One region of the Sodalis sp. RH21 genome, then DNA from elsewhere that is predicted to be linked to it. Evidence: riboswitches for the same ligand, from Rfam matches in the RefSeq annotation. Region 1 holds a riboswitch; the other holds the start of a gene.
The links. Region 1 has a riboswitch for thiamine pyrophosphate ahead of thiC (phosphomethylpyrimidine synthase ThiC). Riboswitches for the same ligand answer to the same signal wherever they lie in the genome.
Positions count from the first base shown of each region.

Region 2: it holds a riboswitch for thiamine pyrophosphate, as region 1 does, so the genes downstream of both, thiM (hydroxyethylthiazole kinase) here and thiC (phosphomethylpyrimidine synthase ThiC) in region 1, are expected to answer to the same signal.

Region 1 is NZ_CP178732.1:31,919-37,656, forward strand. It holds gene thiE (thiamine phosphate synthase) at 1-108, opposite strand, end outside; gene thiC (phosphomethylpyrimidine synthase ThiC) at 105-2,027, opposite strand; TPP riboswitch at 2,131-2,244, opposite strand; gene rsd (sigma D regulator) at 2,341-2,862, opposite strand; gene nudC (NAD(+) diphosphatase) at 2,966-3,769, shown strand; gene hemE (uroporphyrinogen decarboxylase) at 3,804-4,868, shown strand; gene nfi (deoxyribonuclease V) at 4,881-5,576, shown strand; gene ACL2XP_RS00175 (YjaG family protein) at 5,635-5,738, shown strand, end outside.
Region 2 is NZ_CP178732.1:1,206,422-1,212,159, reverse strand. It holds gene yegS (lipid kinase YegS) at 1-431, shown strand, start outside; gene fbaB (class I fructose-bisphosphate aldolase) at 464-1,516, opposite strand; gene ACL2XP_RS05640 (hypothetical protein) at 1,819-2,733, shown strand; gene thiD (bifunctional hydroxymethylpyrimidine kinase/phosphomethylpyrimidine kinase) at 2,680-3,483, opposite strand; gene thiM (hydroxyethylthiazole kinase) at 3,480-4,274, opposite strand; TPP riboswitch at 4,313-4,413, opposite strand; gene ACL2XP_RS05625 (hypothetical protein) at 4,461-4,667, opposite strand; gene ACL2XP_RS05620 (helix-turn-helix transcriptional regulator) at 4,986-5,717, opposite strand.

The sequences.
Region 1 (5,738 bases):
GCGCACCCCGGCGTCGAGCAGGCGGACGATCCATACCAGGGAATCCACCACCGGGTAGAGTCCAAGCCGTGGGAGGGTGGGAGCAAACGGCGCGTCGGGAACAATCATTTCGCCACCCCCGTATCTGCGGGCGATAAATACAGCTCGCCGCCGCGGGCGCGGAATTCGGACGACATGGCTTCCATACCGTTTTGCTGAATTTCTATCGCCTGGGCGGCGGCATAATCCCTGACTTCCTGGGAAATTTTCATCGAACAGAATTTAGGCCCGCACATGGAGCAGAAGTGGGCCACTTTGCCGGACTCCTGGGGCAGGGTTTCATCGTGGTAAGCGCGGGCCGTGGCGGGGTCGAGGGCCAGGTTGAATTGATCTTCCCAACGGAATTCAAAGCGCGCCTTGGACATGGCGTTATCGCGGATTTGAGCGCCGGGATGGCCTTTGGCCAGATCCGCGGCATGGGCGGCGATTTTATACGCGATCAGACCCTGTTTCACATCCTCTTTATTGGGCAGCCCCAAATGTTCCTTGGGCGTGACATAACACAGCATGGCGCAGCCGAACCAGCCAATCATGGCTGCGCCGATACCGGAGGTAAAGTGATCGTAACCCGGGGCGATATCGGTGGTCAGCGGCCCCAGCGTGTAAAACGGCGCTTCGTGGCAATGCTCCAATTGCTCGGTCATATTGCGCCGGATCATATGCATCGGTACGTGGCCGGGGCCTTCGATCATCACCTGCACGTCATACTCCCAGGCGATCTTGGTCAGTTCGCCCAGGGTATACAGTTCGGCAAACTGCGCTTCATCGTTGGCATCCTGTATGGAACCGGGACGCAGGCCGTCGCCCAGCGATAGGGATACGTCATAGGCGGCGCAAATTGCGCAAATTTCCCGGAAATGCTCATATAAAAAGCTCTCCCGATGATGGGACAGGCACCACTTGGCCATAATGGAACCGCCGCGGGAAACAATGCCGGTCAGGCGTTTGGCGGTCATCGGCACGTAACGCAGCAGTACCCCGGCGTGGATGGTAAAGTAGTCCACCCCTTGTTCCGCCTGTTCGAGCAGAGTGTCGCGAAAACACTCCCAATCCAGGTCTTCCGCCACGCCGTTGACCTTTTCCAACGCCTGGTAGATCGGCACGGTACCGATAGGCACCGGGCTATTGCGTAAAATCCACTCGCGGGTTTCATGGATATACCGGCCGGTGGAGAGATCCATCACCGTATCGGCGCCCCAGCGGGTGGACCACACCAGTTTTTCCACCTCTTGCTCAATGGATGAACTGACCGCCGAGTTGCCGATATTGGCATTGACCTTCACCAGAAAATTACGCCCGATAATCATCGGCTCCGATTCGGGATGATTAATGTTGGCGGGGATGATGGCGCGCCCTTCGGCTACTTCGCTCCGTACGAATTCCGCAGTGATATCGGCCGGTAAATGCGCGCCGAAGCTTTGCCCGGCATGCTGTTGCAGCAATACATCGCCACGGATGCGCTCCCGGCCCATATTTTCCCGCAGGGCGATAAATTCCATCTCAGGGGTGATGATGCCGGCGCGGGCATAATGCATTTGCGTCACACAGCTACCGGCTTTGGCGCGCCGCGGCGTATGGTTGGGAGCAAAACGCACGTCGTTCAGCCCGTCGTCTGCGCGGCGCTCCCCGGTATAGCGCGAGCTTAAACTGCTCAAGGGTTCGCTATCCTGGCGTTGTTCAATCCATGCCGAGCGCAGGCGATTGAGCCCGGCGCGCACATCGATGTCTACCTGCGGATCGCCGTAGGGGCCGGCGGTATCGTAGACCGGTACCGGCTCGTTGGCTTCATAACGTTGATCGGTTTTATCTCCGCCGATCGGGGTGGGGCTAAGTTGGATCTCGCGCATCGGCACCCGGATATCGGCGCGGGTGCCCTGCAAATAAATACGGCGTGAACTGGGGAACGCCTCGCCTTGCAGGTTATCGATAAATTCCTGCGCCTGGGCGCGCTGCTCGCGGCGGGAAGGGGAGAGATTGGGTGACGACATAGCAATTCCTTAAAATAAACCTCAGGGAAAATTGCTTGTCTGGAGCGCTACGGGAGTAATAAAACGGTGCTGGTGAACCGCTCAAAAAACAAACGGCTAACAGCAATGGATTACTCTTGTTCCCTTCGCGGGCATTAACCCGATCAGGTTCCGCGGATCCCGAATTAACGGTCTCAGCCTGGCGTAATGTACGCGCTAGGCACTCCGACAAGATATATACAGGCTCCGATATGGGGCCAGGGACAACACATCAACTACAATTCATCAACTACGACACATCAACGACAACTCAATATAAACCTTCAAGGGCCGATTAGGCCAGACGTGAAATGTCCGGATTATTCGCGGCCGGCGCAGCGGTAAAATATTCCGCTTTGTATTCCAAGGCTTGCTGGATCAATTTGTCTTCCAGCGCAAAACGGGTAGCCAGGGCTTCGCCGACGCCGGACAGCGCTTGCTGAAATTCCATATAGTTATCATGATCAATGGCCGTTTCCAGCTGGCTGTCATAAAATGACATAATCTGCGTGGTGTTTTCCTGCAACGCCGGATAGAGCTGGGTGCTGATAACACTTTTGGTATCGCTGTTGTCGTTCGAATTCTGGACAATCCGATCGTAAATATGGAAATGGCCGGCGGAAAGGTAGTCCACCAGTTTGTGGCAGAAGTCATCCAGCGCGTCTTCGTCCAGGGGAGTATGCTTTTCTTTATTGGGTTTAAGACCAATCAAATGGTAATACGCCACCAGTAATCCTCTCCGGGCCAGTATCCACTGGTCGATAAGTTCATTACTGCCGCCAACGCGTTGAGCCAGAATGTCCAGCTGGTTGAGCATGATTGACTCCGTCGTAATACGCCGTAATAAAAGTAACGCTGCGTTACTTATTAATAAAAGATAAATTCTAGATTGCCAGCGAATACGAGGTAGTGCAACTAAAATGGAACAACAACTCAGTGGTAGCGAAAACGGCTGGTGGATAGTCAGCCATGAAGGCAAATTGTGGCTGCCCAAAGGGGAACTGCCGTTTGGCCTGGCATCGGCCTGGTCGCTGCAAGGCTTGCAAGCGGCGCCGATCGGGGAATGGGAAGGCGCGCCCGCCTGGTTGATCCGCCAGACCATGCCGCAAGATATGGGTTCGGTCAGGCAGATTATCGATGGGGACGCCGGCCTGTTCCAATTGGCCGGCAGGGGCGTTCAATTGGCGGAATTTTACCGCGCCCACCACTATTGCGGCTACTGCGGCCATATCACGCGCAGCAGTAAAAAGGAGTGGGCCTGTTTATGCGATCATTGCCGTGAACGCTATTATCCGCAGATCGCCCCCTGCATTATCGTGGCGATCCGCCGCGGCGACGATATCCTGCTGGCCCAGCATACCCGCCACCGCGGCGGTATCTATACGGTGCTCGCGGGCTTTGTCGAGGTCGGCGAAACCCTGGAGCAGACCGTGGCCCGCGAAGTCATGGAAGAGACGCGTATCAAAGTGAAAAATGTCCGTTATGTGACATCGCAGCCCTGGCCTTTCCCCCACTCGCTGATGATGGCCTTTATGGCGGAATATGCCGGCGGCGACATCACTCCCGATCGCAATGAAATCCTGGACGCCGGCTGGTTCCGCTACGATGCGTTGCCGCTGCTGCCCCCGCCGGGCACCGTGGCCCGCCGTTTAATTGAAGATACCGTCGCACTTTGCCGGGCCGATCGGGAAAATGACGACCCGCATGCTACAATCCATCCATAACTGCAAGCCATTCATAACTGCAAGGGAACCCTGGATGAATGCGTTGAAAAACGATCGTTATTTGCGCGCCCTGATGCGCCAGCCGGTTGATGTGACTCCCGTATGGATGATGCGCCAGGCCGGGCGCTACCTGCCGGAATACAAAGCGACCCGCGCCCAGGCCGGGGATTTTATGTCGCTGTGCAAAAACGCCGAGTTGGCCTGCGAGGTGACTTTGCAGCCGCTGCGCCGCTTTGCGCTGGACGCCGCGATACTTTTTTCAGACATTCTGACGGTTCCCGACGCCATGGGCCTGGGACTGTACTTTGAGCAGGGCGAGGGGCCGCGTTTTGAGCGCCCGATCGCCTGCAGGGCCGACGTAGTGCGACTACCGGTACCCGACCCCGAGTTGGAACTGGGTTATGTGATGAACGCGGTGCGCACCATACGCCAAAATCTGCGGGGGGAGGTGCCGTTAATCGGTTTTTCCGGCAGCCCCTGGACCCTGGCGACCTACATGGTTGAAGGCGGCAGTACCAAGGTCTTCACCAAAATCAAACACCTGATGTATACCGACCCGGATACGCTGCATCTGTTGCTGGATAAGCTGGCGGACAGCGTAACGCTCTACCTGAACGGGCAAATCCGCGCCGGCGCGCAGGCGGTGATGATTTTTGATACCTGGGGCGGCGTACTGACCGGTGACGCCTACCGCGAGTTCTCCCTGGATCATATGCAAAAAATCATAGATGGCCTGCAGCGGGAAAATGAAGGGCGCAGGGTGCCGGTAACCCTGTTCACCAAAGGCGGCGGCCAGTGGCTTGAGGCCATGGCGCAAACCGGCTGCGACGCGCTGGGCCTGGACTGGAGCACCGATATCCGTGATGCCCGCCGCCGCGTGGGCGGTAAAGTCGCCCTGCAGGGCAATATGGACCCTTCGGTATTGTATGCTCCGCCGCCGCGTATTGAGCAGGAAGTGGCGGCTATTTTGTCCGGCTTCGGTCATGGGGAAGGGCACGTCTGCAATTTGGGACACGGCATCCATCAAGATGTGCCGCCTGAAAACGCAGGTATTTTTGTCGACGCGGTGCACCGGTTGTCGCGTCCCTACCACCAATAGGAGGTATGGGTTATGGATATGGCAGAACTTCGCGCCGAGCAAATTGCTACCGCCGGTAATGTTATCCGCCATGATGCTTTTGATTTCAGCACGCCCGCTATTATCGCCGGGGCGGATGTGGGTTTTGAGCAAGGCGGTGACGTGACCCGGGCGGCGATCGCGCTGTTGCGTTTCCCGACGCTTGAATTGATCGAATACCGGATTGCCCGCATTAAAACCACCATGCCCTATATTCCCGGTTTTCTGTCGTTCCGGGAATATCCGGCGCTGCTGGCCGCGTGGGATCAATTGTCCCAAAAGCCCGATCTGCTGTTTGTCGACGGACACGGCATCTCCCACCCTCGCCGCCTGGGCGTCGCCAGTCATTTCGGCCTGCTGATCGACCAGCCTACCATCGGCGTGGCCAAACGCCGCCTGTGCGGCCGTTTTGAACCGTTAAGCGACGCAGCGGGCGCCAAAGCGCCGCTGATGGATAAAGGAGAGCAGCTTGCCTGGGTATGGCGCAGCAAGCTGCGCTGTAATCCGCTGTTTATCTCAACGGGGCATCGGGTCGGTATGGATAGCGCCTTATATTGGGTGCAGCAGTGCATGCGCGGTTACCGTTTGCCGGAGCCTACCCGCTGGGCGGATGCGGTGGCGTCCAATCGCACCGCGTTTCAGCGCTGGGAACAGGGGCGCAATGAACCGGACTTTTTCGCCCCAGAATAGGGGAACCGGTTAAATTCAGGTACACTGCGGCGCAGATTAAGAGTAATGAGATAGCGCGATGTTACGTAACCCGATACATTTACGTCTGGAAAAGCAGGAAGCCTGGCAGCACGTCGTCTTTATGGCTTCGCTGTGCGAACGGATGTACCCTAATTATCAGAT
Region 2 (5,738 bases), 1.2 Mb from region 1:
CCGCCCTGGGCGGCGCGTCCTATTTTATTCACGGCTTATTGCGCATGGATACCCTGAAAGCCGACAGTTGCGAAATTCATGGACCTGATTTTAATTGGGCGGGCGACGCGCTGGTGATAGGGATCGGCAATGGCCGCCAGGCCGGGGGCGGCCAGGCGCTGTGTCCGGACGCGTTGATTAACGACGGCCTGCTGCAACTGCGTATTTTTGCGTCCGAGGCATTATTGCCGATATTGCTTAATAGCCTGACCAGCGATGAGCAAAATCCCCATGTGGTATCCGCATCCCTGCCCTGGCTGGAAATCGTCTCGCCCCATGAAGTCACATTTAACCTGGACGGCGAGCCGCTGAAAGGCAAAAAATTCCTGATTAAGGTATTACCCGCGGCGCTGGCCTGCCGGTTGCCGCCCATTTGTCCGCTGCTGGGCTAAGACGGTGGCCGCGGCCACCGGGGGAAGCGCCGTCAGGCGATAGTGATGCTTTTATCCAGATAGACATCCTGCACAGCGTTAATCAGCGCGACGCCGTCTTTCATCGAACGTTTAAACGCCTTGCGTCCCATGATCATACCCATGCCGCCGGCCCGCTTATTGATCACCGCCGTGCGTATGGATTCGGCCAGATCCGTGGCGCCAACCGACGCGCCGCCTGAATTAATCAATCCGGCTCGTCCCATATAGCAGTTGGCCAACTGATAACGCACCAGATCGATGGGGTTGTCGGAAGTCAAGGTGCTATAAACCCGCTCATCGGTATAACCAAAATTAATCGCCTGGTATCCGCCATTATTTTCGGCCATTTTCTGCTTGACGATATCGGCGCCAATGGTGGCGGCAAGATGATTGGCCTGGCCGGTCAAATCGGCGCTGGAGTGATAGTCCACCCCGTCTTTCTTAAACGCCGGATTACGCAAATAGGCCCACAGCACCGTCACCAGGCCTAACTCATGGGCACGGGCAAAAGCCGCGGAGACTTCTTCGATTTGGCGGCGGGACTGCTCCGAACCAAAATAAATGGTGGCTCCGATAGCCACCGCCCCCAGGTCAAAGGCCTGGTCAACGCTGGCGTACAGCGTTTGGTCGTACTGGGTCGGGTAGCTCAGGGTTTCGTTATGGTTGATTTTCACCAGAAACGGAATACGGTGCGCATAACGCCGGGCTACCGCCGCCAGAGCGCCATAGGTGGAGGCGACGCAATTACAGCCGGCTTCCAGCGCCAGTTCGACGATATTCTTCGGATCAAAATACTGCGGATTAGCGGCAAACGACGCCCCGGCCGAATGCTCTACCCCCTGATCCACCGGCAGGATGGACAGATAACCGGTGCCGCCCAGGCGGCCGGTATTGAACAGCGTTTGCATATTGCGCAGCACTACCGGCGAGCGGGCATTGTCGATCATTACACGATCAACATAATCACTGCCCGGCAGGCAGAGGTGTCCGGCGGGAATGGTGGTACAGCGGTGTTCCAGCAGGGCAGCTGCGTCTTTACCCAGCAAGGATGTTATATCGGTCATGCGAGCCTCCTTTAATCGATACCAGGGTGCGGCATAAAACTGTCGACCAGAAATAACAGGGCATTATCCCGGCGCGGGAAATTGCCCTATTAAGCAGTAAAATCCTAGTTCCGAATACCGGCTCCCGCCATTAATACGCCGATATTTTTCATATCTGCCTGACGGCGGCCGCAGGGAATGCCTTTGTACCGCAGGGGATTTGATCTTCCGCACATTAATGACAATGAGTGAGGGGTCAAACAAGAATTTGTATAACAACTTAGGGTAATCTATATGTCATGTAGCTGGTTCAGGAAGTCATAATGCAAGCATTTTCACCCGCCCTACCCGCACCGCAAACGCTTTATTACAGCGCCGGAGAAACACATCCCCTGGCAACGCTGGAAGAACAAAATCTCTGCGGCATGGTGGAGGACATGAAGGTCACCCACAGCGATAAGGAACACTACATCACCGGCTGGATGGACAGTCATAGCGTGGTGGTGATTCATAACTACCATGAAAAACGCGGCACCTCCAACGGCTTCGTACTGACCAAAGAGAATCAGTATCGCCTGAGCGTCCAGTCGATCAATTTCCGCATTCCAAAATTTATCCTCTGGCTGTCTTTTCGCCGCAAACCGCGCACCATGACGCTGATAACCTATAACACGCTGGGCGAACTGGTAAGCCCGCTGATTCAATACCGCAACATGACCGATAAACCGGTTCAACGTCAGTTGGAGCAGGACTGGCGGGATTTAAATAACTATATCGGCATGGCCTGCTGGCAATTGGAAAACGACAGCCCGCTCTGGCACCAAATACAGCAGGCGCTGACTCCCGCCGCGTTGGCCGAGTGGGTCAACTCCCCGCAGTTTAGCAACAAACGCCTGCAAAAAGATGGCGAGTTCGAAGGGTTCTGGTCCGGCAACGTGTTTATCGGCCGTTGCCTTAACCCCATCCCGGCGCTGCAATTATTATGGCGCGATGAGGATAACCAGATGCAGCCTGGATATATCTATACGGCAGTGCCTGAAAAACAGGGCGGCGCCCCGCAGGCCTCGCTGCGTATCCGCCCGCACCGCGGCGAAACCAGCTATTTGCTTAATGCCTTCGACGCGCAGCATTTGCATAACGCCCTTTCGCTGCTCAGCTTTGGCCAGGGCGTATTGACCGGCATGTCACCACCACTCGTGGAAATGATGGACCGGCCCGATACCCTGGCCAACCTGTAGGTCGTCGGCATGAATCAGCGCTTGCTGTAGCCAGTCTTTAGCCGCGCGCAGCGTTTGCGGCCAATCGTCATGCAGCGGCCGCAGCGCCGCCAGCGCGGCGGAGAGGGTACATCCCGTGCCGTGGGTATGCCGGGTATCGACCCGCACGGCGTCGAAACGCTGTTCATCCGTGGCGCTAATCAGCCAGTCCGGGCTGGACTGGCTGCCCAAATGGCCGCCCTTCATCACCACCGCCTGGCAGCCATACTCCAGCAGCGCCCGCCCCTGCTCGCGCATCTCCCGCTCGCTGGCGGCGGGCCGGCACCCCAGCAACGCCGCCGCCTCGGGCAAGTTGGGGGTAATAATGGACGCCAGGGGCAGCAGCAAATCGCGCACCGCTCCCACCGCGTCGGGCAGCAGCAGGAAATCGCCGCTTTTCGCCACCATCACCGTATCAAGCACCACATACGGGATGGGATATTGCCGCAGTTTTTCCGCCACTACCCGCACGATATCCGCCTGCCCCAGCATGCCGATCTTGGCGCTGTCGATACGCACATCGCTGAGCACCGAGTCCAGCTGTTGGCCCACGAATTCCGGAGTAATGGGGTAAATCGCCTGCACGCCGCGGGTATTTTGCGCCACCAGGGCGGTGATTACCGTAGTGCCGTACGCCCCGAGCGCCGAAAAGGTTTTCAAGTCCGCCTGAATGCCCGCCCCGCCGCTGGGATCGGTGCCGGCAATAGTCAGCAGATTATTGCCGCGCCTCATAGCAAATCCTCCCCTTGCAGCACGTAAAGCCGGTCGAGCAAACCCGCCGCGAAGCTCCCCGGCCCCGCCGACCGGGCCGCGGTTAAACGCCCGGCCCGGGCCATGACCCGGCACGCGGCGGCCACGTGTTGCAGCCGATCCCCAGGCAGGGCGCAAAAGGCCGCCACCACCGCCGATAACGCGCAGCCCGTACCGGTCACCCGCGTCATCAGCGGGTCGCCGTCGCTCACGGACCATATTTGCTCGCCGTCGGTAATAAAGTCCACCCGGCCGGTAACGGCCACCAGCGTGCCGTAATCATGGGCCAGACGGCAGGCGGCCGGCAGAGCACGGAGCGAATCATCGGCGCTATCCACGCCCCGTCCCAGGGCTTGCTCCCCGGCCAGCGCCAGGGTTTCCGACGCATTGGCGCGGATGGCGGCGGGATGCAAAGACAAAATGTCCCGGGCGAAACCGGTACGGTAAGTCAACGCCCCCACCGCCACCGGATCAAGCACCCAGGGGGCGCCCGCCTGATTGGCCCCGTGAATAGCGGCCAGCATGGCCTCGGCGCGCTGATGGGTCAGTGTGCCGATATTGATAAGCACGGCATTGGCCATGGCGCTGAACTGTGCCGCTTCCTGCGGCTCAATCACCATGGCCGGCGCGGCGCCCAGGGCCAGAAGGGTATTGGCGGTGAATGCCTGGACCACATCATTGGTCAGGCAATGAACCAGCGGCGCATGCTGGCGCAGCAGGTTAAGGGATGTCGCCGCGGCCAGGCCGGGGAATTCAGCAGGTTGAACGGTCATATCGCTCCCAGCCGGCGCTCGGAGCACGGACCCGGTAGGACGAGAGACCGTGACTTCCCTACGCTGGCATAATCCAGATCAGGTAATACGGGTCAAATCTCAGTCCGGCGCAATACGTCGGACACCCCGAGTCATGTAGGCCGATTATCAGGTCAGTCATGGAAAAGATCAATGCCCGGAACGTGTTTATGGCTCGTGCGGCATAATGAGCATGCGCCCAACGCAGCTATCGCCCGCGCTGGCGCCCGTGGCGACCAAGAACCAGGCTGGCTGGTCCCGCATCCGGCCCTGCCTGGCAAAACCGGCCTGCGCCAGCGCCGCCAGCCGCCCGGCCATCCAACCGTCCCGGGTCGCCGCTGCCGGCATGGCTATGCGCCAGGCGGGTTCGCCCACGCAGATAATCGGTTTATCGTTTATTATATTTTCTATAACTTTTCCCGGTATACCTTTGGCGGAAAAGGCAGATAATGAGACGGATAATAATAAGCAACATATAATACATCTAAACATATTTTCTGGTAAAAAATGTCAATTAACCCATTCACAATGATAACAGCAATTTCATTGTCTTAAGCAAACCCACCTTAAACCATAATCAAGTAATCACGGATATAACAGGAGCCATTTTTTAATTCCGCGGACAAACCGATAGTCATTCATCACCATAATGGCGGTAATTTAAAACGATAATCTATTATTATAAACGAAAGGTTAACCAAACAATTTGAGTTCCATGGCGCGGCTGATGGCATGCTTAGCATTCGTAACATCAAGCTTTTCGATGATGTTCCTAATATGAAATTTCACCGTCCCTTCGCGGATGGCCAAAATAGTCGCCACTTCGCCATAAGTCTTGCCGACGCTGGCCCAGAATAATACCTCTTTTTCACGCGGCGACAGCATCGGAATGTGTGGGGCATCACCGTGCATCGAGGATGCAGGGAGACGGGCATTCAGGAAATTCATCACTTTTTCATGAGTGGTTATCAACAGCATCTGGCACTTTTCCCGGTGTTGTTCGATGATGTGATAGAAATCGGCATTACCATAGAGATTACTGATGCTCAGCGTTGCCAGGTTGTTATCTCCATCATGGAGAGTAAAGGTATAGCCGCTGTCGAGGCGGTAATATTTCGATAACCTGAAAAAGCTGTGCTGCCGAATTATGGCCGGATTATCCGGCCATAAAAATGGCGAAAATTTGCGGCAGGCTATAAGCATCACCGGATCGATTTTTTGATAACCGTAACTCCGATATTGATTCAGCCAGCCGGTTGGATAGTCGGATATAATTGAAACAGGGAAATTGTCTGTCTTATTCATCATAAAGTAAGCAAAACAAAACGAGTTAGTGTTCCTGAATATTTGGATAAGGTAAAGCTTAATTTCTCTTTTCATCGTTTGGATAAAAAAGTCTTGATTATCTTCTAAGAATTTTTCCATAACATATGCCTGCCATATTAA